One region of the Microbispora cellulosiformans genome, then DNA from elsewhere that is predicted to be linked to it. Evidence: riboswitches for the same ligand, from Rfam matches in the RefSeq annotation. Region 1 holds a riboswitch; the other holds the start of a gene.
The links. A riboswitch is a leader RNA that binds a small molecule or an ion and turns the genes downstream of it on or off. The one in region 1 is predicted to bind glycine.

Region 1 (11,291 bases):
CTGCAGGAGATCCTGACGGGTTCGTCGGCCAGGAGCACCAGGAGCGCCAGGAGCACAGGCGGCTCCGGCGGCCCAGGCGGCGCCAACGGCGCCGGGGATTCCGGCGACGTGCGCGCGGAGTACGCCGAGTACGCGGAGGACGCCCTACGCGCCACGGGAGGCGGAGCCGTCATCCGTTCCGGGACCTCCGGCTGGGCCCGGAGCGACGAGGGCGCCGGAGGAGACGACACGACCCTCCCCGGGGAAGGCACGGCCGGCCGTCGTACCGTCGCACGCGTCCTGCGGCCGGGGCGCACCCCCGCCGCGATCGTCGTCGCCGCCGTGCTCGCCCTGCTCGGCTGGGGGCTCACCGTCCAGGCCGTCGCCGTCATGCTCAGGGTGCCGCTGCCCTGGCGGCTGCCGCCCCGCCTGCTGCACCTCACCCTGGCCGACCCCGCCGTCCCGCTCGCCGCGGTCGGCATGATCGTCTGCGGTGCGGGCCTGGTGGCCCTCGCCGTCGTGCCCGGCCGTCCCCGTCTCGTGCCCCTGCGGTGCGAGGACCCGCTGCTCGCGATGGGCCTGACCCGCGTCGGGCTGCGCCGCACGCTCATCTCCGCGGCGCGGGAGGTCGAGGACGTCCGGCGCGCCAACGTGCACATCCTCCGCGGCCGGATCGAGGTCACCGTGGTCACCGGTACGGCGCGGACCGGGGCGGTGCTGCGCGAGGTCGGCGCGGCCGTGGGCGACCGGCTGGCCGGCCTCGGCGTCCAGGCCCGCCACGAGGTGGTCGTACGGCTCCGGGGGAGGGGAAACTGACATGCGGCCGCGTCTGGGGAACCGCGTCGGACTGCTCCTGGTGGGCCTGGTGCTGGTCGCTGGGGGGCTCGGCCTGCTGGCCGTCGCACGGCGGCCCGGGTCGGCGCCGGTCGGCCTGGACGCGCTCGGCGGCCGGCCGTGGGCGCTCCCCCTCCTGGCGGGGACGGCGATGCTGGTCGCCCTGGTCGCGAGCCGCTGGCTCGTCCTGGCCCTCGGCTGGGGACGGCTCGGCAGGCGCACCGGCGCGGGCATCGCGATGCTCGGCGTGGCGCTCAAGGGCATCGAGGGGATCGGCCGCCTGTCGGTCAGAGTGGCCGGGGACGGCAGGCTGCGGGTGGCGGTGTCGCTGCAGCGGTCGGCCGACCTGCGGCAGGTGATCAGACGGCTGGACGAGTCGGCGGTCTCACGCCTTCGCCGCACGGTCGGCCGGGACGACGCGCCCGCGGTCGTCCGCCTGCACGTTCGCGGACGCTGACCGCCTGCGGCCTCCGGTCGCGGCGCCGGCTCTGGCGTCGGGCGGGGTCGCGGGGGTGCCGAGGGCCAGCCCGGCGGCCAGGCAGGCGAGCGGCACGACGGGCACCACATAACGGTGGTCGAAGGCGGCGATCAGCGGCGGCAGCAGGAGCAGGACCATCGCGGCCGTCCACGGCAGCAGCGCGGCCCACCGCCGCACGAGCAGCCCGGCGAGCCCGGCCAGCAGCACGACCGCGAGCAGCGGTCCCCGCAGGAAGCCCTGCTCCTGGTAGGCGCGCAGCCATCCCGCGAACGGCTCGGCCACCCGCGTGTCCCCCGAGGCGCCCTGGTAGGCGGTGGTGAGCTCGGCCGCCGTACGGCCGCCGGAGGCGATCTTGGAGGTGAACGGCTTGACCGAGGCGGGGAAGACGTACGCGCTCTGCGGCCCGGCGGAGGGGTAGGGCCTGCGGTCCCACTCGAACGCCCACAGGGCGTCGTGCAGGCCGGTCGCCAGGAAGTCGAGGGGCTGGCTGCGGATCGCCAGCGAGGCGAACTCGCCCCCCAGCCGCTCCCGGTCCTTCTTGACCCGCTGGATGGGGGAGCGGGCGTCCCAGATGTAGGCGGGAGCGGCGAGCCGGGGCCCGGACGGGCACAGCACCGCGAGGTCGCGCGGCGGCTTCATCACCGCGCAGTCGGCGAAGGTCATCGTGCGCGACCACAGCCAGGTGCTGCTGCCGCCCATCCCGTACGACCCGTGGGCGTCGTGGAACCAGACGGCGTACCCGCCGAGGACGGCCGAGGCGGCGGCGAGCCCGGCGAACGCGGCCCGCCAGCGCCGGGCGAACAGCACGGGGAGCAGCGCGAGCGCGATCAGCGGCAGCCCGAGGGTCCGGGTGACCGTCGCCAGCCCGAGCAGCAGCAGCGCCGCGACGACGGACCACCCGCCCGGCCGGGGCCGCCACAGCAGGATCGTCACGGCGGCCACGACCAGGGCGGTGAACAGCAGGTCCGCCATGACCAGGTGTTCGAGCTGGATCTGGTGGACGTCGAGCAGCACCGGCGCGGCGGCGAGGGCCGCGCCCCAGCCCGGCAGCCGCGTACGGCGGCGCAGCAGGGCGTAGACGCAGACCGCCATGCCGAGGCCGAGCAGGTGCTGGACGACCACGACCGCGGTGACGCTGTGCAGGGGGCTCAGCGCCCACAGGAACAGCGAGTAGCCGGACGGCCGGGAGGGCAGGGGCCGCAGGTCGAGGGCGGAGCTGAGATAGGCGAACGAGTCGGCCCAGAACCACAGCGCGGGCCGGTAGCCGAGCACGGCGAGCGCCCGCAGGGCGGCGCCCGCCGCCAGCAGGACCAGGAACGCCCGATGCGGGCGCAGCGCCTCGCGCCACCTCACGTGACGGCCCTCCTCCTCGTCGGCGAGGGCACCACCCTAGTGGGCGTCCCTCGTACGCATGAGGCGAGCGCGGTCAGCACTCGATCACGTTGACGGCGAGGCCGCCGCGCGAGGTCTCCTTGTATTTGTCGAGCATGTCCCGGCCCGTGTCGCGCATCGTCTTGATGGCCTTGTCGAGCGGCACGAAGTGCCGGCCGTCGCCGCGCAGCGCGATGCGCGCGGCGGTGACCGCCTTGATCGAGGCGACGGCGTTGCGCTCGATGCACGGGATCTGGACCAGGCCGCCGATCGGGTCGCAGGTCAGGCCGAGGTTGTGCTCGATGCCGATCTCCGCCGCGTTCTCCACCTGCTCGGGGGTGCCGCCGAGGGCCTCGGTGAGGCCCGCCGCGGCCATCGAGCAGGCGGAGCCGACCTCGCCCTGACAGCCGACCTCCGCGCCGGAGATGGAGGCGTTCTCCTTGAACAGCACGCCGATCGCGCCCGCGGTGAGCAGGAAGCGGACGACGCCGTCCTCGCCGGCGCCCGGCAGGAACCGCAGGTAGTAGGAGAGGACGGCCGGGATGATCCCGGCGGCGCCGTTGGTGGGGGCGGTGACGACCCGGCCGCCCGCCGCGTTCTCCTCGTTCACGGCCAGCGCGAACAGCGTGATCCAGTCCATCGCCCGCAGCGGGTCGGCCCCCTCGGCCTCGCCCTGCAGCTTGCGGTGGAGCTGGTGCGCCCGGCGCCGCACCTTGAGCCCGCCGGGCAGGACGCCCTCACGGGTGGTGCCGCGCCGCACGCACTCGGCCATGACCTCCCACAGGTGCAGCAGGCGGGCCCGGATCTCCTCCGGCGTACGGCCGAAGGCCTGCTCGTTCTCCATCATCAGCCCGGAGATCGACAGGCCGGTCTCCGCGCAGTGCGCGAGCAGTTCCCGCCCGGTCGTGAAGGGGTACGGCAGCGCCGTGTCGTCGGGCTTGATCCGGTCGGCGCCGGTGGCGTTCTCGTCCACCACGAAGCCGCCGCCGACCGAGTAGTACACCTTCTCGCGCAGCACGGCGTCGTCGGCGTACGCCGTGAACCGCATGCCGTTCGGGTGGTGGGGGAGCGACACCTTGCGCTCGAAGACGAGGTGCTCGCCGACGACGAACGGGATCTCCCGGAGGCCGTACAACGTCACGGTGCCGCTCGCCCGCATCGCGGCCAGCCGTTCGTCGGCGGTGTCGACGTCGACCAGTTCGGGCTTGTCGCCGGACAGGCCGAGCAGCACCGCCTTGTCGCTGCCGTGGCCCTTGCCGGTCAGGCCGAGCGAGCCGTACAGGACGGCCTCGACCCGGGTGACCTTCTCCAGCAGCCCGTCCTCGTGCAGCCCGCGGGCGAACCTGTGCGCCGCGGCCATCGGGCCGCCCGTGTGCGAGCTGGACGGCCCGATCCCCACCTTGAACAGGTCGAAGACGCTGATCGCCATTGATCGTCGCCTTTCGCTTGTGCGGCCGGGACCGTCAGGACTCGCCGGAGGTGAGCGTGCCGTACTCGGCGGCGGACAGCAGGTCCTCCGGCTCCCCCTCCACCCGCACGCGGAACAGCCAGCCGTCGCCGTACGGGTCGGTGTTGACCAGGGAGGGGTCGTCCACGACGGCGGAGTTGGTCTCGACGATCTCGCCGGCGACCGGAGCGAAGATGTCGCTCACGGACTTGGTCGACTCGACCTCGCCGACCGCGTCACCGGCCGCCACCGTCGTGCCCGCCTCCGGCACCTGCACGTAGACCACGTCGCCGAGCTGCTCGGCGGCGTACGCCGTGATGCCCACCGTCACGGTGAGGCCGTCATCGATCCCGGCCACCCACTCGTGCTCCTTGGTGTAGCTCAGGTCCTCGGGAATGCTGCTCACTTGCTCCTCCTGTAGAAAGGCAGATCGACGACGTCGACCGGTTCATGGCTGCCCCGGATGTCGACCGTCAGGCCGCCCTCGCGGAGGGCGTCCTCACTCACGTACGCCATGGCGATCGGCTTGCCGAGGGACTGCGACGGTGCGCCGCTCGTCACCTCGCCGACGACGGCGCCCTCCCGGGTGACGGGATAGCCGTGGCGGGGCACCCGGCGGCCGCGGGCCACCAGCCCGACCAGCCGCCGCGTGGCGCCGTCCTGCGCGGCCCGCTCCAGGGCCGACCGGCCCACGAAGTCGCCCGGCTTGTCGAAGCGGACGACCCGGCCGAGGCCGGCGTCGAACGGGGTGGCCGAGGAGGTCAGCTCGTTGCCGTAGAGCGGCATGCCGGCCTCCAGGCGCAGCGTGTCGCGGGCCGACAGCCCGGCGGGGACGAGCCCGAGGTCACGGCCGGCCTCGGTGAGCGCGTCCCACAGGGGTACGGCGTGCTCGTTGAGGACGAACAGCTCGAAGCCGTCCTCGCCGGTGTAGCCGGTCCGCGCGATCAGGGCGGGCGCCCCGGCGACGACACCGGGGAGGATGGCGTAGTACTTCAGGCCGTCGACGTCCGCGTCGGTCAGCCCGCGCAGGATTTCAGCGGCGCGCGGCCCCTGCACGGCCACCAGCGCGTACTCGTCGGACCTGTCGGTCACCCGCGCGTCGTACCCCTCGGACCGGGCGATCAGTTCGCGCGCCACGACGGCGTAGTTGGAGGCGTTGGCGACGACCATGTACCGGTCCTCGTCGAGGCGGTAGACGATGAGGTCGTCGAGGATGCCGCCGTCCTCGTTCACGATCATCGTGTAACGGGCGCGGCCGGGGCCGAGGATACTGAGGTGACCCACCAGGGCGTGGTCGAGCGCCTCGCCCGCCTGCGGGCCGGTGACGAAGATCTCCCCCATGTGGGACAGGTCGAACAGCCCCGCGGCCGTGCGCACCGCGTTGTGCTCGGCCGACTCGCTGCCGTACCTCAACGGCATCTGCCATCCGGCGAAGTCGGTCAGGGTCGCGCCAAGGCGTTCGTGTACCCCGCGAAGCGGGGTGGATCGGGACATGCGGACCTCGGAAAGGACGGATGCTGCACTGAACTATCGGGCATCCTCCCCCTCTGTCATCGGCGCCTGAGAGCTTCGTCCGATCTTTGCCGGACTTTCACCTTCGGCGAGGCCTCACGGCCTTCTTTCCAGAGGTCACCTGGCCCGCGCGGTCCTTTGCCTTGAGAGGTTCGCGGGGAGGGCTTGCTCCTTCAGGGGCCCTGACCGGCTGCCAGGACGCTCTCCCGCACGGGATGATCGGTGAGCTGCCAGCCTAGTGGTTCGCCGCCGCCCCCGTAACCTGCCGGGCCGCCCGCTTTGTCACACTCACGGTGCCCGTTCTGGGCCGACGGCGCCCCGAGGGGCGCGCAGCCGTTAGACGTCACCACGCATCCGCATGCCCAACCTCCTGGCGGATCGCGCGGACCTCGGCGAGGTCGTCCGGGTCCTTGCCACGCCTCTCCGCGTCCGCGCGGGCCTGCTCCAGCCAGCGGAGGAGGTCGGCGAGCCTGGCCTAATTCGCGCTTGGGGTGATCCCCCTCGGGGGCGTGTGGCCTCGGGCAGGAAAGGCGTTCAAGGCGTCGCCGGTGAGGATCCGCTGGTGGAGGGCCTGGGTGTCGGGGGACGGCTCGGTGCCGAGGCGGTCGACCAGGGTGCGGCGCAGCCGCTGGTAGGAGGCGGAGGCGTCGTGGGTCCGGCCCGACCGGTGCAGGGCGAGCATGAGCTGCCGGTGGGGGCGTTCGCGCAGCGGGTGCCGGGTCGCCCACTGGGCCAGGCCGCCGACGATCTCGCGGTGGTGCCCGAGCGCCAGCCGTACGTCGAAGAGGTCCTCGGTCACCGCGCGCCGGTCCTCGTCGAGCCGTTCGGCCCACGTGCGGAGCCTGTCGATCTGCCGCACATCGAGGAGGGCGTCGCCCCGCCACAGGCTCAGCGCCTTCTCGAACAACCGCACCGCATTGTGGTAATCGCCATTCTCGCGAGCGATTCTGCCCTGCGCCGCCCATTGGTTGAATTCTGCAACGTCCACGGATCCGGGCCGGACGGAAAGAAGGTATCCGCCCTTCACGGTGTGGACCGGAGAAAGGCCGGGGTCGCGGGGGGAGAGCCGCCGCCGCACCTGTGCGACGTAGGTGGTAAGATTGCGCGGCGCTGAAATGGTGGGGCGGCCATTCCACAACAGTCCGGTGAGCTGGTCCCGGTGCAGCGCGATATTCGCATTGAGGACGAGCAGCGCCAGGAGCTGCCGATGTCTCGCGGCGAGGCCGGCGATGGCGTCTCCTCGGTCGTTCATGGCCGAAAACGGTCCGAGCACGGCGTATAACACGGTTCCCCTCGCGCAAGGCAGCGTGAACGCGCCGACGACGGCGGCTTTGATCGGCGTTTGACGATATCTCTCTCCGGCTTCACTCGTCAAAATTGCGCGTTTTCCGGCCGCCCGCAGATGCGTTGTTCGGCACTCGGCATTGCGTTCCGTAAAGTCATGAATGCCCAGCGAACATGCACGTGCATGTTATGAAAGCGGTTACATCGCCGTGATTGGCCATCGGCCGGTGCAAACGCCGGCATGTGGGATCCCTGTTCCCCGTCTTCGCCTTCGGGCGGTTGGACGCGCTGGCGGCCGTCCTCTGGACGGTGCGATCCGTCCACGAACCGGCGCCCGGGTGCCGGGGTCTTCCCGGCCTGGCGCGTGCCGCCGCAGGCCGGGGGCGGCTCCTGCACACCGGCGGCGGCCGGCTACCCGTACGCGTCCCTGACCTACATGGACGTCAACGGCCGCGCCGTGAACACGGGGGCGTACGTGGCCGGACGCGCCGGCGCCGCCGAGCGCGCCGACCTGCTGGCGGACGTCACGGCCTACAACGACGGCGAGGACGTTGTCAGCGGCGACGGCCTCGCCTCTCAGGCGATGCTTGCCGACGGCACGCGCGTCTCCGCCCGCCGGCACAACGACTACACCTACGACGAAGGCAAGCCCGACCCGGATACCGACTACCACCTCGTGACCACGACGACGGTGCAGCCCTGGTCGTCAACGGCGCAGGCGTGACCGCCCGGCGACACTCATATCGAGAAGACCGGCTACGCGCCGATCGCCTTCGACGACCCCCTCCGGGTGGAACCTCTTCCAGCCGGCCAGCCAGAAGACCGTCGTCTCTAGTGGGGGCAGACCGCCCAGAGCGTCGCGACGTCGGGGCCGGCGACCCGCACAGGTCGACGAGGCGGGCCGTACGGCCACGACGAGCATCCCCGAGACCGGCGCCGGAAGTACGGCACTACCCGGACCGTACCTACGCCTACGACAACGCCACCGGTCTGCAGACTGGGTCACCGTGGGCGGGGTCTCGGTCACGACTTCGTACGACGCCCTGGGCCGGGCGTACTCGGTCACCGACGCGGACGGCAGCATCGCCGTCGCGACGTTCGACCCGGTGGGCCGGGGGCCTCGGTGAACGACGGCCAGGGCGCCTACACCTACGACGGCACCGACGCCGCCGGAAGGGCCGATCATCGTCCTCATGGGAGTCCGCCTCTACACCCCCGCCACCGGCCGATTCCTGCAAGTCGATCCCGTCCCGCGAGGCCGGGGCGACCCTTCTCGTCGTTCTCCGTGTCATGCGGCGGCTGCCGCAGTCGGCACTGGGGTCGGATACTGGGTCAATCAGGAATGCCGTTAAGTGCCTTTTCGGTGCGGCCGTCGGCAGGCGCGTAACCGCGGTCGTGGCGGCGCTGATCGGCTATATAGTCTCCGCCGTCTACAGTTTTCAGTCGCGTCGGAGAAGAAATCACGGTGTAGTCGAAGGCGCAGTGCGCGTGTCCTCAAAGGACAAGGAATGTGGCTCAGGATAGGACTTGGTGTCCTGTGGTTCGGGGGTGGCGCATTCGGTGCCGTGCTGCTGGACCTGTCCGGGGACGGAGTCAGCGAGGAAGATCTGTGGACCTCGGCGTCGTGCGGATTGGTGGCCGCTCTTGCCGTTATCGTGTTCGGTCTGGTACGCGCGAGAAAGGCGGGCCGTTCAGAGGAGCGGTGACCCGGCGGTTTCTTCGGGGGTGGAGTGCTCTTGACTTCTGGTGAGGAATTTGCCCAGTGGATCTCGCTTCTGTGCGAGGACGAGGCGTTCGATGCCGAGGTGGATCGCCTCGGTAAGGAAGCCGTCGCAGAGCTGCGGAGAATCTACGCCGAAGACGGCCTGCTCTTCGGGGATGACCTTCGAAGGCGCCTGCTCGCCCTGCGGTTCGCTCATGCCGGACGTGCTCTTCGGCTGGTGCTTTCGGACTTTCCTCATGCCGTCGACTGGCATATCGCTCCCACCGTCTCGATGGGTGAACCCGCTCGGGGGGGAGTGGTCGTGCACGGGTGGGAAGTGTTCGGCATCGGGTTTCAGGACACTTTGGTAGAGATCGCGGCGGGCATTCAAGCAGACTACATCGATGAGTTTTGGCGGGTCTGGCCATTATGTTCTGGTCATCGACTCGGTTTGAAGCCGGACATGCGAAACGGTGTCGGTGTGTGGATGTGCGGTTCCGGACCTCATGAGGTCGCACGAATAGGCAAAACAGAAGGCAGCCGCAGGCGCTGAGAGCCCCGCCTCGGTTTCCGTACAGGCGAGATGGTCTTCCCGGATGACTGCCATGCCGGCTCTCAGTCGCGGTGCCGTTTCGGGAGGGGATTCGATGCGGACGGTTCCGCGGACTGCCCGGGCGGTATGGATCGCGGTGCCGGTCGCGACCACGCTGTTGTCGACGGTGACCATGACGGCGGCGGCCGCCCCCGGCGTCAGGTGGATGCTTCGTGAGCCGATCATGCTCGGCTGGCTTCTGCTGTTGGTACCTCTGGATGACGGACTGACCGCTACGCGTGGATCAGGAGCGAGTTCCGGCGGCCTCGACCAAGGCGCGGAAGAGGGGGCCGTCCTCGTCGGCCTCGGGGTGCCACTGGACGGCGAGGGCGAACGCCGCCCCGGTGACCTCGACGGCCTCGATGGTGCCGTCGTAAGAGCGGGCGGTGACCTCCAGGCCCTCGGCCAGGCGGTCGATCGCCTGGTGGTGGTAGTGCGCCGGGGCCAGCTCCTCGTCTCCGTAGACCTTGGCCAGCGACGGCGACAGCCGTACGGGGAGACGGCCGAAGACTCCGGGGGCGGGGGAGTGGCCGGTGTGGTCCACGACCGCGGGAAGGTGCTGGTGGAGGGTGCCGCCGAGCGCCACGTTGAGCACCTGCAGGCCACGGCAGATGCCCAGGAACGGCAGCCCGGCCGCCAGCGCGGCGCTCATCAGCCCGAACTCGGCGTCATCCCGAAATTTCCGAATGTAGCCGGTCTGCTCGGCGGGGGCGGCCCCGTACCGCGCGGGGTCGATGTCGCCCCCGCCCGCGATGATCAGTCCGTCGAGACGGCCGGCCAGCGCGGCGGGCTCCCCGGCGGGCGGCAGGATGACCGGCTGCCCGCCCGCCCGCACGACGTGGTCGACGTACATGTACGGCAGCAGCGCCGCCGGCATGTCCCACACGGTGAACCGCGCCGGCTCCACATAGCAGGTCACGCCGATGACCGGACGGGACATGCCCTGCCTCCCCCCTCGTCTGACAGAACGCTTCCGCCTACAGCGGGGTGACGTACGCGCCGGAGATGCCGCCGTCGACCAGGAACTCCGAGGCGGTGATGAACGACGCGTCGTCGGAGGCGAGGAACGCGACCGCCGCGGCGATCTCCTCGGCCCGGGCGAAGCGGCCGATCGGCACGTGGACCAGGCGGCGCTGGGCGCGCTCGGGGTCCTTGGCGAACAGTTCCCGCAGCAGCGGGGTGTCCACCGGCCCGGGGCACAGCGCGTTGACCCGGATGCCCTCGCGGGCGAACTGGACGCCCAGTTCCCGGCTCATCGCGAGCACCCCGCCCTTGGACGCGGTGTAGGAGATCTGCGAGGTGGCCGAGCCCATCACCGCGACGAACGACGCGGTGTTGATGATCGACCCCTTGCCCTGCCGCCGCATGTACGGGATCACGTGCTTGCAGCACAGGTACACGCTGGTGAGGTTGACCTCCTGCACCCGGCGCCACGCGTCGATCCCGGTCTCCAGGATCGAGTCGTCGTCGGGCGGGGAGATGCCCGCGTTGTTGAACGCGATGTCCACGCTGCCGAACTCCTCGGACGCGGTCCGGTACATCCGGGCCACGTCGTCCTCGTTCGCCACGTCCACCCGGAGGAACAGGCCGCCCACCTCGTCGGCGGCCTTTGCCCCGGCGGTCTCGTCGAGGTCGGCGACCACGACCTTCGCGCCCTCCTCGGCGAACCGGCGGGCGGTGGCCAGCCCGATGCCGCTGCCCGCTCCGGTGATGACGGCGACGCGGTCCTGCAAACGCTGCATTGATCTACTCCGTGGAGATGAAGACGTTCTTGGTCTCGGTGAAGGCGGACAGGGCGTCGGGGCCGAGTTCACGGCCCAGGCCCGACTGCTTGAAGCCGCCGAAGGGGGTCCAGTAGCGGACGCTGGAGTGCGAGTTGACCGACAGGTTGCCCGCCTCGACGGCCCGTGCCACGCGCAGCGCCCGGCCGACGTCGCGGGTCCAGATCGACCCCGACAGGCCGTACGCCGTGTCGTTGGCGATCCGCACCGCGTCGGCCTCGTCCTCGAACGGCACGACGGCGACGACCGGCCCGAAGATCTCCTCGGTGAACGCCCTCCGGAAGGACTCCGAGGACGACCCGGCGAGCACC
Region 2 (11,291 bases), on a different contig from region 1:
GCCTCGGTCAGCGCGGTGTCGAGGCCCAGGGCCGCCTCGCGGAGCACGGGCAGCGGCGCCCCGGCCGCCTTCGCCTCCTGGAACCGCCGCTGCGCCACCCGGACCTTCTCCAGCACGTCGCCGAAGTTCCGCCGGATCTCCAGATCCGCGTGGTAGCGGACCTCCGCCTCCCGGCTCACCCGCGGACGGAAAAACGCCATCGTCAGCCCCTTAGGTATCCACCCTGTGCAGTCACGTCGTGCACTCGGTAGCGTACGCGGTCCGCGCGAGGCCTCGCACCGCAGGGTGCGCCGCCCTTTACGAAGTAAGGAAAACTGTGGCAGCATGATCGTCATGCCTGCCAAGCGACCACCCGTGCCGCTGTCCCGGGAACGGATCATCGACGCCGCCCTGCACATCGCCGACGGCCAGGGGCTGCGCCGGCTGACCATGCGCCGGCTGGGCGACGCCCTCCAGGTGGAGGCGATGGCGATCTACCATCACCTGCCCCGGGGCAAGGAGGCGCTGATGGACGCGCTCGCCGAGCACGTGACGACCGTACGCGTCGACCCCGCCGAGGCGCCGGGCTGGCAGGACAGGGCCCGCGCCTGGGCCAGGGCGAGCCGCGCCGCGCTGCTCGAACACCCCGGCGTGCTGTCGCTGGCCCTCACCAAGCCGCCGAAGGGCTCGGCCCTGATCGCGATCAGGGAGCAGACCGAGCAACTGGGCGAGGCGGGCGCGCGCGACCCGGAGGCGGCCGTACGGGCGCTGCGGGCGTACGTCTTCGGCAGCGTCGCGGTGGAGGTCCAGCGGTCGGGGTGGGCCGACCCGGACGCGACCGTGCGCGACGCGCGGACCGCCGAGGGCGAGCACGACTTCGAGCACGGCCTCGACGCGCTGATCAGCGGACTAGGCGGACAACACGGCGGCTGACACCGGAGCTGTGGCCTCCTGGTTACCGGATGGTCGGCGTGTCGAGGTTGGAGCGTTATCTCGAATGGGGCATTCTTGTGTACTAGGTCACATCAGTGTGTGTGAGGCCGCTCGGGGGGTGTGGTCGGGTCCCCAGCCCGACCGGCGGAAATGCCCCGAACGGACTATGTCATGCAGATGGGGCCGAACCGCAGACTGGAGTAGTCCGATGTGTCGTACGTCATACGCGGCGCGACGGACACCCGGCGGAACACACGAACGTAAGACGAACGATAAAGAACACGGGGAGCCCCGGCGATGTGCCCTCATGAACCGGCCTGTCCCACTGCGGACGCGAAGGACCGAGAAGCCGCGCGAACGGTAGCCTGCCACCCCGAGCAGGGCTGGAGCCTGCTCTGCAACGGCGTGGTGCTGTTCGAGGACACCGGAGAGCTGTTGCCGGACGGCGGCGTCATCGCTCCGCACCGCCCCACCGACATGGCGATCAGCGCGGCCTAGCGGAGTAGCAGGTCTCCTGCTCCAGCAGCCACGGGAGCAGCCACCGCGCCACCTCCTCGCCCACCCGGGCGGGGTTCTTCCGGAACTCGTGCCCCTCCCCCGGGAGGACCACGAGACGGGCGGCGTCCTTCTCGTCCGGCACGCCGAACGGATCCCGATCCCCGCTGACGACGAGCACAGGGGTCCCCGCCTGCCGAAGCTCCTCCGCCCGCGACCGCTCAGGTCTCCCCGGCGGGTGCAGCGGGAAGGCGAGCGCCACCACCGCCCCGGCCCCCGCCGCACGTGCCGTGCGGCAGGCGACCCGCGCGCCGTTGCTCCGCCCGCCCTGGACGAGCGGCAGGCCCGGGTGACGGGCCCGCAGCGCGGCCACGACGGCCAGCCACGCCTCGTCCTGTTTCACGGCCGATCCCGGCGCCCGGGCGCCGCGCAGCCGGAACGGCTGGACCACCCGCGCGACCGTCACCCCCGCCGGCAGCACGGCCTCCCGTACGGCGAGCAGGTCGGGGGCGTCCACCCCGCCGCCGGACCCGTGCGTAAGCACCAGTAGCAGCCGGGCGCCCGGGGCCTCGTCCACCTCCGCCAGCGCCGGACCGTGCGGAGTCTCGATCTCCACCGCGGTTCCCATGCGGTGACCGTATCGGCTCCGCCCCGGGCAGGAGGTGCGGACCCTCCGTGGGGAGGATGGCAGGCCCCGCGAATGTGGGCCAGAATGTCAGGGTGCCGGAGATCGCATCGCAACCGCCCGCCGCCGGGCAGGGCTACAGGCCGCCGCAGCAGGCGGGGACGCCGTCGACCCGGGAGGACCTGCGCGCCGTCATGGCGGCCCGCCGGGACCTCGGCCCGGAGTACGAGGACGCGCTGGTCGACTCGTTCCTCGACAAGCTCGACGTGGAGATCGCCGCGCGGGTCCGCAACGAGGTCGCCGCGCAGATCGGGCACCAGCCGATGCCCGGGAGGCGCCCGAAGGACAGCTCGGTGGGCGTGGCCCTGGGCTCGCTCGGCATCGGCATCCCGCTGACCGCGATCGCCGCGGGCGCCGCGAACGGGCCGGGGCTCCTGCTCGCCTGGGGCGGGATCGTCGCCGTCAACCTGGCGTACGCGCTGAGCCGCCGCACGCACCGCTGACCGGCATGCGCCGGCCTGTCAGGCCTCGACGCTCTCCATGACCGGGCCGACGTCCCGGCCGAGGCGCAGCCGCACCTGCTCGGCGAGCGCCCGGTCGGGGTGGTCGAGGCCGTAACGCCACACGGTTTCTGCGTCCGCGTCGCGCCCCCGCAGGGGCAGCGTGCGGGCCAGCAGTTCGATCGCCAGCGCGCCGGTCTCGGCGTCCGGGCCCTCCCCGCGGCCCTCCTCCACCGCGCCGGCGAACTGGGCGCAGGCCATCTCCAGGTGCGCGATGCCGAGCAGCACGCGCAGCCGCGCCCGGTCGGCCACCGCGGGCACCGACAGCGCCTCCAGCAGCACGTCGGCGGCCCGCTCCGGCTCACTCTCGGCGAGCAGCCGCTCCGCCATCTCCTCCACGACGGCCGACAGGCCCGCCGCCGCCTCGGCGCGGTCGGGCGCCTGTTCGTCCGCGGCGAGCTCCGCGAAGATCGCTGCCGCCGCGTCGAGGTCGCCCGTCTCGGAGAGCCGGTGCGCCTGGTCGAGCCGGCCGGGCCGCCCGGGGTCGATGGCCGTCATGAGGTGGCCTCGCAGAGGTCGCAGGGACAGGAACCGTGCATCCGCGATCTTAACGAGCCCGGCCTCCGGGCGGGGCCGACATGCGCAACCGGTCAGTCCTCGTACGCCTCCAGGGGCGGGCAGGAGCAGACGAGGTTGCGGTCGCCGTAGGCCTGGTCGATGCGGCGCACCGGCGGCCAGTACTTGTCGTCGCGCAGGCCGGGCACCGGGTAGGCCGCGACGGCCCGCGAGTAGGGGTGGGCCCAGTCGCCGGCGGTGAGGCACTCGGCCGTGTGCGGCGCGTTGCGCAGCGGGTTGTCGGTCTTGTCGTACTCGCCCGACGCCACCTTGGCGATCTCGCCCCGGATGGCGATCATCGCGTCGGCGAAGCGGTCGAGCTCGGCCAGGTCCTCGCTCTCGGTCGGCTCGATCATGAGCGTCCCGGCGACGGGGAACGACATCGTGGGCGCGTGGAAGCCGTAGTCGATCAGCCGCTTGGCCACGTCGTCGACGGTGACGCCGGTCTCCTTGGTGATCTGGCGCAGGTCGACGATGCACTCGTGCGCGACCAGGCCGTCCCGGCCGGTGTAGAGGACCGGGTAGTGCGGCGCGAGGCGCCGGGCCAGGTAGTTGGCCGACAGGATCGCCTGCTCGGTGGCCTGGCGGAGGCCGTCGCCGCCCATCATCCGGACGTACGCCCAGGAGATCGGCAGGATGCCCGCCGAGCCGTACGGCGCGGCCGACACGTGCGCGGGCAGGTACTCCGCGAGGTGGGCCTTGACCGCGACCGGGCCGACGCCGGGCCCGCCGCCGCCGTGCGGGATGCAGAAGGTCTTGTGCAGGTTCAGGTGGGAGACGTCCGCCCCGAACTCGCCCAGCCGGGCCAGGCCGACCAGCGCGTTGAGGTTGGCCCCGTCCACGTAGACCTGTCCGCCGGCCTCGTGGACCCGCTCGCAGATCTCGACGATCGTCTCCTCGTACACGCCGTGGGTGGACGGGTAGGTCACCATGATCGCGGCGAGCGCGTCGCGGTGCTTGCCGATCTTCGCGGCGAGGTCGGCGAGATCGACGTTGCCGCTCTCGTCGCAGGCCACCACGACGACCCGCATGCCCGCCATGACAGCGCTGGCGGCGTTGGTGCCGTGGGCGGACGACGGGATGAGGCAGACGTCGCGGCCGTCCTCGCCCCGGGAGCGGTGGTAGGACCTGATCGCCAGCAGCCCGGCGAACTCGCCCTGCGAGCCGGCGTTCGGCTGGATCGACACCCGGTCGTAGCCCGTGACCTCGGCCAGCCAGCCCTCCAGGGTCCCGATCAGCTCGGCGTACCCCTCGGCCTGCTCCGCCGGCGCGAACGGGTGGATCGCGGCGAACTCCGGCCAGGTGACCGGCTCCATCTCGGTGGTCGCGTTGAGCTTCATCGTGCAGGAACCCAGCGGGATCATCGAGCGGTCGAGCGCGACGTCCCTGTCCTGCAGCCGCCGCAGGTAGCGCAGCATGGCCGTCTCGGAGCGGTGGGAGTGGAAGACCGGGTGGGTGAGGAAGCCGGAGGTCCGCTGCAGGCCCGCGGGGATCGCGTCGGAGGTCGCCCGGTCGAGGTCCTCGACCACGGTCCCCGGCACGCCGAACGCCTCCCAGACGGCCCGCAGGTGGGCGACGACGGTCTTCTCGTCACAGGCCACGCCGACGTGGTCGGCGTCCGCCAGGCGGAGGTTGACGCCCCGCTCGGCGGCGGCGGCCACGACCCGCTCCGCCCGGCCCGGCACGCGGGCGAGCACGGTGTCGAAGAACTCGTCGTGGACGATCTCCACGCCTCCCTCGCGCAGCCCGGCGGCGAGGACGGCCGCGTGCCGGTGCGCCCGCTGGGCGATCCTCCGGAGGCCGTCGGGGCCGTGGTAGACGGCGTACATCGAGGCCATGACGGCGAGCAGGACCTGCGCGGTGCAGATGTTGCTGGTGGCCCTCTCCCGCCGGATGTGCTGCTCGCGGGTCTGCAGGGCCAGCCGGTAGGCCGTACGGCCGTCGGCGTCCACCGAGACGCCGACCAGGCGGCCCGGCATCTGCCGCTGCAGGCCCTCGCGGACCGCCATGTAGGCCGCGTGGGGGCCGCCGTAGCCCAACGGGACGCCGAAGCGCTGGGAGGAGCCGACGGCGATGTCGGCGCCCTGCTCGCCCGGGGGCTCCAGCAGGGTCAGCGCCAGCAGGTCGGCCGACGCGACGAGCAGCGCGCCGGCGGCGTGCGCCCGCTCGGCCAGCGCCCGGAAGGACGCCACACGGCCGCTCGCGCCCGGATACTGGACGAGGACCCCGAAGCACTCGGGCAGGTCGCCCGCGAGGTCCGACTCCACCAGCGTGATGCCGAGCGGCTCCGCGCGGGTCTCCAGCACGGCCTTGGTCTGCGGCAGCGCGTCCGCGTCGACCACGAAGACGTCCGCCTTGACCTTGCTCGCGCGCCGCGCCAGCGTCATCGCCTCGGCCGCGGCGGTCGCCTCGTCCAGCAGGGACGCGCCCGCGACGTCGAGGCCGGTGAGGTCTGACACGACCGTCTGGAAGTTCAGCAGGGCCTCCAGCCGCCCCTGCGAGATCTCCGGCTGGTACGGCGTGTACGCCGTGTACCAGCCCGGGTTCTCCAGCACGTTGCGGAGAACGACCCCCGGAGTGATCGTGTCGTGGTACCCAAGGCCGATCATCGGGGTCAGCACCCGGTTGCGGGCGGCGATCGCGCGCAGTTCGGCCAGCGCCTCGGCCTCCCCCGCCGCCTCGGGCAGGTTCAGCGGGGTCCGCGTGCGGATCGCCTCGGGCACGGCCACGGCGAGCAGGTCGGCCGTCGACTCGTAGCCGACGACCTCCAGCATGCGGGAGCGGTCGTCGTCGGAAGGACCGATGTGACGGGTCGCGAAAGGCGGGGCGGAAAGATCCTCAAGCGTCGAGCGGTCGGTCATGACAGGGGCCTCCTGGGCGGGTCGAGACCTGCGGCGACCGCCTCGCGCCCGTGGGCGCGACCGGCCGTGATGCGGTCTCCCCCTCTGTCATCGGACCTGAGAGCTTCACCGGGCCGCCGGGCCCGGCTTTCCCCTTCGGTGAGGCGCCGCCTGGCCGGCGGGCCTGCTTTTCAGAGTCGCCTCGTCCGTGCGGTACGGATGCCTGAGAGTTTCCGGGGAGGTTTGCTCCTTCGGCGCCCCTGCAACTTCAGGGGTCTCTCCCGCACGAGGTCGTCGGCCGTGTCCACTCTACCCGGTTACTTCCGTTGTACCCGTTTCTCAGCCGGTCTTGCGGGCCTTCCTGCGGCGGGCCAGCTCGTCGGCGGGATGGTCCCCCTCCGCATCCGGGGAGGATTCCGCGCGCTCACCCGGCAGCTCGGCCAGGGAGCCCTCCACCTCCCGCCAGACCCGCCCGAGCGCGATGCCGAACACGCCCTGGCCGCCCTGCAGCAGGTCGATCACCTCGTCGGCGCTGGTGCACTCGTAGACGCTCACGCCGTCGCTCATCAGGGTGATCTGGGCCAGGTCGTTGACGCCGCGGTCGCGCAGGTGCCGTACGGCGGTGCGGATCTGCTGGAGGGAGACCCCCGTGTCGAGGAGACGTTTGACGACCTTCAGGACGAGGATGTCGCGGAAGCTGTAGAGTCGCTGCGAACCGGACCCCTGAGCTGCTCTTATGGTCGGGAGCACCAGTTCGGTCCGGGCCCAGTAGTCGAGCTGCCGGTAGGTGATCCCGGCCGCCGCGCACGCCGTCGGCCCGCGGTAACCGATGTTCTCGGGCAGCGCCGTCGGCTGCTCGTCGAACAGCAGACCCTGTTCGCCGGCGCGCTCGCGTGCCGCCCGCCGAACCGGGTCGTGCTGGCCGGCCGACCTACCCTCGCCGCTGCTGACCGCCACTGCGGACCTCCGGCTTTCTCTCATCCCACGGTCTGATCTGGGGGTTCGCGAATTACAACCGTGGTTTCCCTTGCACCGTAGGACCGGGGCCATCGTCAGTCAACGACCCCGTCCGGCGCGTCGTGAAGCGTAATTTCCCGAAATCGTGCGGCACGTCAGCCCGCTCGCCCGAAGTCTTCCGGTGTGATTTTGTCCAGGAACTCGCGGAACTTCTCCACTTCGTCTTCCTGGTCGTCGGGCATGCTCACACCCGCCTCCTGGATGACGTCCTCACTCGCGTAGATCGTCGCCCCCGTGCGCAACGCCAGCGCGATCGAGTCCGAAGGGCGTGCGCTCACCTCGACCCCGTTCGAGAACACCAGGTCGGCGAAGAAGATCCCGTCGCGGAGCGCGACGATGTTGACGGTGCGCAACCGCACCCCCAACGCCTCAAGCACATCGCGGAACAAGTCGTGGGTCAGCGGCCTCGGCGGGGGCTCCTCCGCCTGGGCCAGCGCGATGGCGGTCGCCTCGGTCATGCCAATCCAGATCGGCAGGTACCGATCACCGCTCGCCTCCTTCAGGAGAACGATCGGCTGGTTTGTGGGCATCTCAACGCGAACCCCCACGACCTCCATCTGCAACACGGGCGGCTCCGTCTCAAGCGTCGCGGCATATCACCAGGCATTCAACGTAACACCCGCCAGGGAGCGGATGTGCCGGTCACCGCCCCATCAGCCCACCTCTACTGGCCCAGAACGCCACGAACGCTGCTACGCAGCAACGCATTGTGCAGTTCCTGGAGAAGACCGGACATCTCGCGGGCGGTCTCGTCGGCCTCCGCGATCGCTCCCGTCGCCTTCCGGCGCAGCACGGGCGCCACCGCCTGCTCGATCAGGCCGGCCTCCCGCTCCACCAGAGCCCGCACCGCCCGGAGATGCCGCGCGCGCAGGCCGAACCGCGCCAGCGCCCCCACGCTGCGCGCGATCTCCAGCGCCTCGCCGTCGTAGCGGCGGGCGACCGGCACGACCAGGCCGAAGCTCTCCATCTCGGCCAGGGTCTCCTCGTCGATGCCCGCGGCCTCGATGAGCTCGTCCCTGCTGAGACGCACCGCCGGCGGGCCGTCGGAGACGCTCTGCGGGCGTGCCACCTGCCCGTCCAGCTGATCCTTGATCACGCGGAGGGGCAGGTACTGGTCACGCTGCGCCCGCAGGATGTACCGCAGGCGCTCCACGTCGTTGTAGGTGAACTTGCGGTAGCCCGAGGGGCTCCGCTGGGGCTCGATGAGCCCCTCACCCTCCAGGAACCGGATCTTGGAGACGGTCACGTCGGGGAACTCGGCCTGCAGCAGGCCGAGCACCTCCCCGATGCTCATGAACGCCCGTACGGCCTGTGCGCTCATGACTTCTCCTCCTCACCGATCACAGCCCTCCAGGACCACGTGTGAGGAACACCAGCCGGAACTTGCCGATCTGCACCTCGTCGCCGCCCTGCAACGGGGACTCCTCGATGCGTTCCCGGTTGACGTAGGTGCCGTTCAGGCTGCCCACGTCGCGGACCGTGAACTGGCCGCCGCGGCGGTAGAACTCGACATGCCTCCTGGACACGGTTACATCATCCAGGAAAATGTCGCTTTCCGGGTGGCGACCCGCCGTAGTGAGATCGCTGTCGAGCAGAAAACGGCTGCCCGCGTTCGGGCCGCGCATGACCACAAGGAGAGCCGTGCCGGGCGGCATCTGCTCGATCGCGGACCGGTCCGGAAGCAGCGTCTGGCCCGTCTCCGCCTCCAGCGCCTCCAGGGAGATCGTCGAGGTGGTGTCGGCTGCGACGGGCGCCGGAGCGCTCAGCGGCGAACCGCACCGTGAACAGAAACGGGCATCCTCGGGGTTGGCATGACCGCACTGCGTGCAGTAGACGCTGGGCATCGAACGGCTCGGCCTCTCTCACGACTCTCACGACTTGCTCGGGACTGGCTCAACTGCTCGGGTGTGGCTTGACTGCTCGGGTCTGGCTCAAACTGCGAATGCCGCAACTTACGCTGATCAGGCACAAAGGTCAAGAAGCCGCGGCTGGGCGTGGACTGACCAACGCTACAGCCCACAGAGGTTCAAGGTCCATCCCGACACATGCATCCCCCGCATCCCATCCTGATCACGAAAGAGGGAGCAGGGGTTCAACAGGGCTCAGCAGGGGTCGGCACGGCTCAGCAGGAGCCGGCGGCCTGCTCGACGACGTGGGCCCAGCGTTCCAGGAGTGCCTGGGCGCCGTCCACGTCGTGGCCCTCGGCCCACAGGTGGGTGACGGCCTCGGCGGGGTCGGGCAGCACGAGCGCCCAGCTTCCGTCCTCCTCGACGACGCGGACGCCGTCGGTGGTGTCCAGGCGGTGGCCCTCGGCGGCCTCGACGACCGAGCGCATCACGGCCCCCTTGTGCGCCCACGGCGTCGGGACGGTCCGCTTCAGCAGCCTGGCCTCCGGGATGCGGGCGTCGATCTGGCTGAGCGACAGCCGGGTGCGCGCGACCAGGCCGAGCAGGCGCAGGAACACGGCCAGGCCGTCCAGGGTCGGCCCGAACTCCGGGACGATGAAGCCGCCCCGCCCGTCGCCCGCGAAGATCGTGTCGGGGTGCCGGGCCGCGCGGGTCAGCGTGTCGAGGCTGGTGGCCGTCCAGTCGACCTGCACACCGTGGAAGCGGCACACCATCTCCGCCACCCGGGTCGTGGTGACCGGCAGCGCCACCCGGCCGCCGCGCCGCTCGGCCGCGACCAGGTCGAGCACGACGAGCAGCGCCCGCTCCTCGCTGATGAGCTGGCCCATCTCGTCGACCAGGGAGACCCGCTCCCCCACCGGGTCGAACCGTACGCCGAAGGCGGCCCGGGCGGAGGCGACCAGGTCCGCCAGGCGCTGCAGGTCGCGGCGGCGCTCGGCGAGGGTCTCGGTGGGCGAGGCGTCGTCGAGGCGGTTGTTCACGGTCAGCACGTCGACCCCGGCCCGGCCGAGCAGGCTGGGCAGCACGAGCGAGGACGTGCCCCCGGCGCAGTCGACCACGACCTTCATCTCGGCGTCCTTCACGCCGTACATGTCGACGCAGGCCAGCAGTTCCCTGGCGTAGGTGTCGACGGCCCTGGCGGGGAACGTCAGCTCGGCGATCTCGCCGGGGAAGGCCCGGCGGTACTCCTGCCGGGTGAAGACCCGCTCCAGCTTGCGCTGCGCCGCCTGCGACAGGTCCGAGCCCGTCTCGTCCATGAACACGATGTCCACGCTCTGCGGGTCTCCCGCGGTGGTGCGCAGGAAGATGCCGCCCCTGACGTTCTCGCGGGAGGTGTTGAACCGGGCCACCGGCAGGGCGGCGGCCTCCAGGTCGACGACGTTGATCGCGCTGGAGTTCAGCGCGCTGATCACCGCGCGCTTCAGCGCCCGCGCCGCGCGTGAGGCGTCGCGGGCGGTGACCACCGTGTCGCCCTTCTTCAGGGTCGTGGCGTACGCGCTGGCGAGCCGTACGCACAGCTCGGGGGTGATCTCCACGTTGACCAGCCCGGAGACGCCCCGGGGGCCGAACAGGCTGCGCTGGCCGCGCGACTCCCAGATCACGCTGGTGTTGACGACGGTGCCGGCCTCGATCGTCTTGAACGGGTAGATCTTGACCCCGGAGGAGACGTACGCCTCGGCCTCGATGACGCACTCGTCTCCGACGACGGCGTTCTCCTCGATCCGGGCGCCGGTCATGACGTCGGTGTTCTTGCCGATCACGCATCCGCGCAGGTGCGCGGCGGGGCCGACGTACACGTTGTCGCTGACCACCGCGCGGTGCAGGAAGGCGCCCTCCTTGACCACCGCGTTGCTGCCGAGCACGGTGTACTCCCGCAGTTCGGCCCCGGCCTCGACCTTGGCGTAGTCGCCGATGTAGAGGGGCCCCTTGAGCACCGCCTCGGGGTCGACGGAGGCGCCCTCGGCGGCCCACACGCCCGGGGCCAGCTCGAAGGCGTCGAAGTCGACCTTGACCTTGCCCTCCAGCACGTCGGCCTGCGCCTTGAGGTAGCTCTCGTGCGTGCCGACGTCCTCCCAGTAGCCCTCGGCGACGTAGCCGAACAGCCGGCAGCCCCGCTCCAGCAGGCGGGGGAAGATGTCGGACGACCAGTCGACCGGCTGGCCGGGGGCGATCTCGTCGAGGACCGACGGCTCCATGATGTAGACGCCGGTGTTGACCGTGTCGGAGAACACCTGCCCCCAGGTCGGCTTCTCCAGGAAGCGCTGGATGCGGCCGTTCTCGTCGACGATGATGATCCCGAACTCCAGCGGGTTGGGCACACGCTTGAGCCCGATGGTGACCAGCGCCCGGTTCTCCCGGTGGAAGCGGAGCATGTCGGTCA

Region 2: linked by a shared signal. The riboswitch ahead of gcvP (aminomethyl-transferring glycine dehydrogenase) and the one ahead of gcvT (glycine cleavage system aminomethyltransferase GcvT) in region 1 are both predicted to bind glycine.

The regions. Positions count from the first base shown of each region.
Region 1 covers NZ_VYTZ01000018.1:35,386-46,676, reverse strand. Annotated here, with positions in the region: gene F5972_RS32825 (DUF6286 domain-containing protein) at 1-795, shown strand, start outside; gene F5972_RS32820 (hypothetical protein) at 797-1,270, shown strand; gene F5972_RS32815 (hypothetical protein) at 1,199-2,644, opposite strand; gene F5972_RS32810 (L-serine ammonia-lyase) at 2,718-4,091, opposite strand; gene gcvH (glycine cleavage system protein GcvH) at 4,126-4,515, opposite strand; gene gcvT (glycine cleavage system aminomethyltransferase GcvT) at 4,512-5,603, opposite strand; glycine riboswitch at 5,647-5,742, opposite strand; glycine riboswitch at 5,743-5,840, opposite strand; gene F5972_RS32795 (AfsR/SARP family transcriptional regulator) at 6,097-6,873, opposite strand; gene F5972_RS32790 (hypothetical protein) at 7,270-7,629, shown strand; gene F5972_RS32785 (hypothetical protein) at 8,642-9,160, shown strand; gene F5972_RS32780 (gamma-glutamyl-gamma-aminobutyrate hydrolase family protein) at 9,444-10,139, opposite strand; gene F5972_RS32775 (3-oxoacyl-ACP reductase) at 10,177-10,941, opposite strand; gene F5972_RS32770 (aldehyde dehydrogenase family protein) at 10,946-11,291, opposite strand, start outside.
Region 2 covers NZ_VYTZ01000005.1:319,054-330,344, forward strand. Annotated here, with positions in the region: gene F5972_RS15730 (hypothetical protein) at 1-200, opposite strand, end outside; gene F5972_RS15735 (TetR/AcrR family transcriptional regulator C-terminal domain-containing protein) at 334-912, shown strand; gene F5972_RS15740 (DUF5999 family protein) at 1,210-1,410, shown strand; gene F5972_RS15745 (alpha/beta hydrolase family protein) at 1,397-2,035, opposite strand; gene F5972_RS15750 (hypothetical protein) at 2,128-2,535, shown strand; gene F5972_RS15755 (hypothetical protein) at 2,554-3,090, opposite strand; gene gcvP (aminomethyl-transferring glycine dehydrogenase) at 3,183-6,008, opposite strand; glycine riboswitch at 6,189-6,281, opposite strand; gene F5972_RS15765 (MerR family transcriptional regulator) at 6,327-6,944, opposite strand; gene F5972_RS15770 (bifunctional nuclease family protein) at 7,100-7,570, opposite strand; gene ftsR (transcriptional regulator FtsR) at 7,669-8,325, opposite strand; gene F5972_RS15780 (FHA domain-containing protein) at 8,345-8,848, opposite strand; gene F5972_RS15785 (mannose-1-phosphate guanyltransferase) at 9,127-11,291, opposite strand, start outside.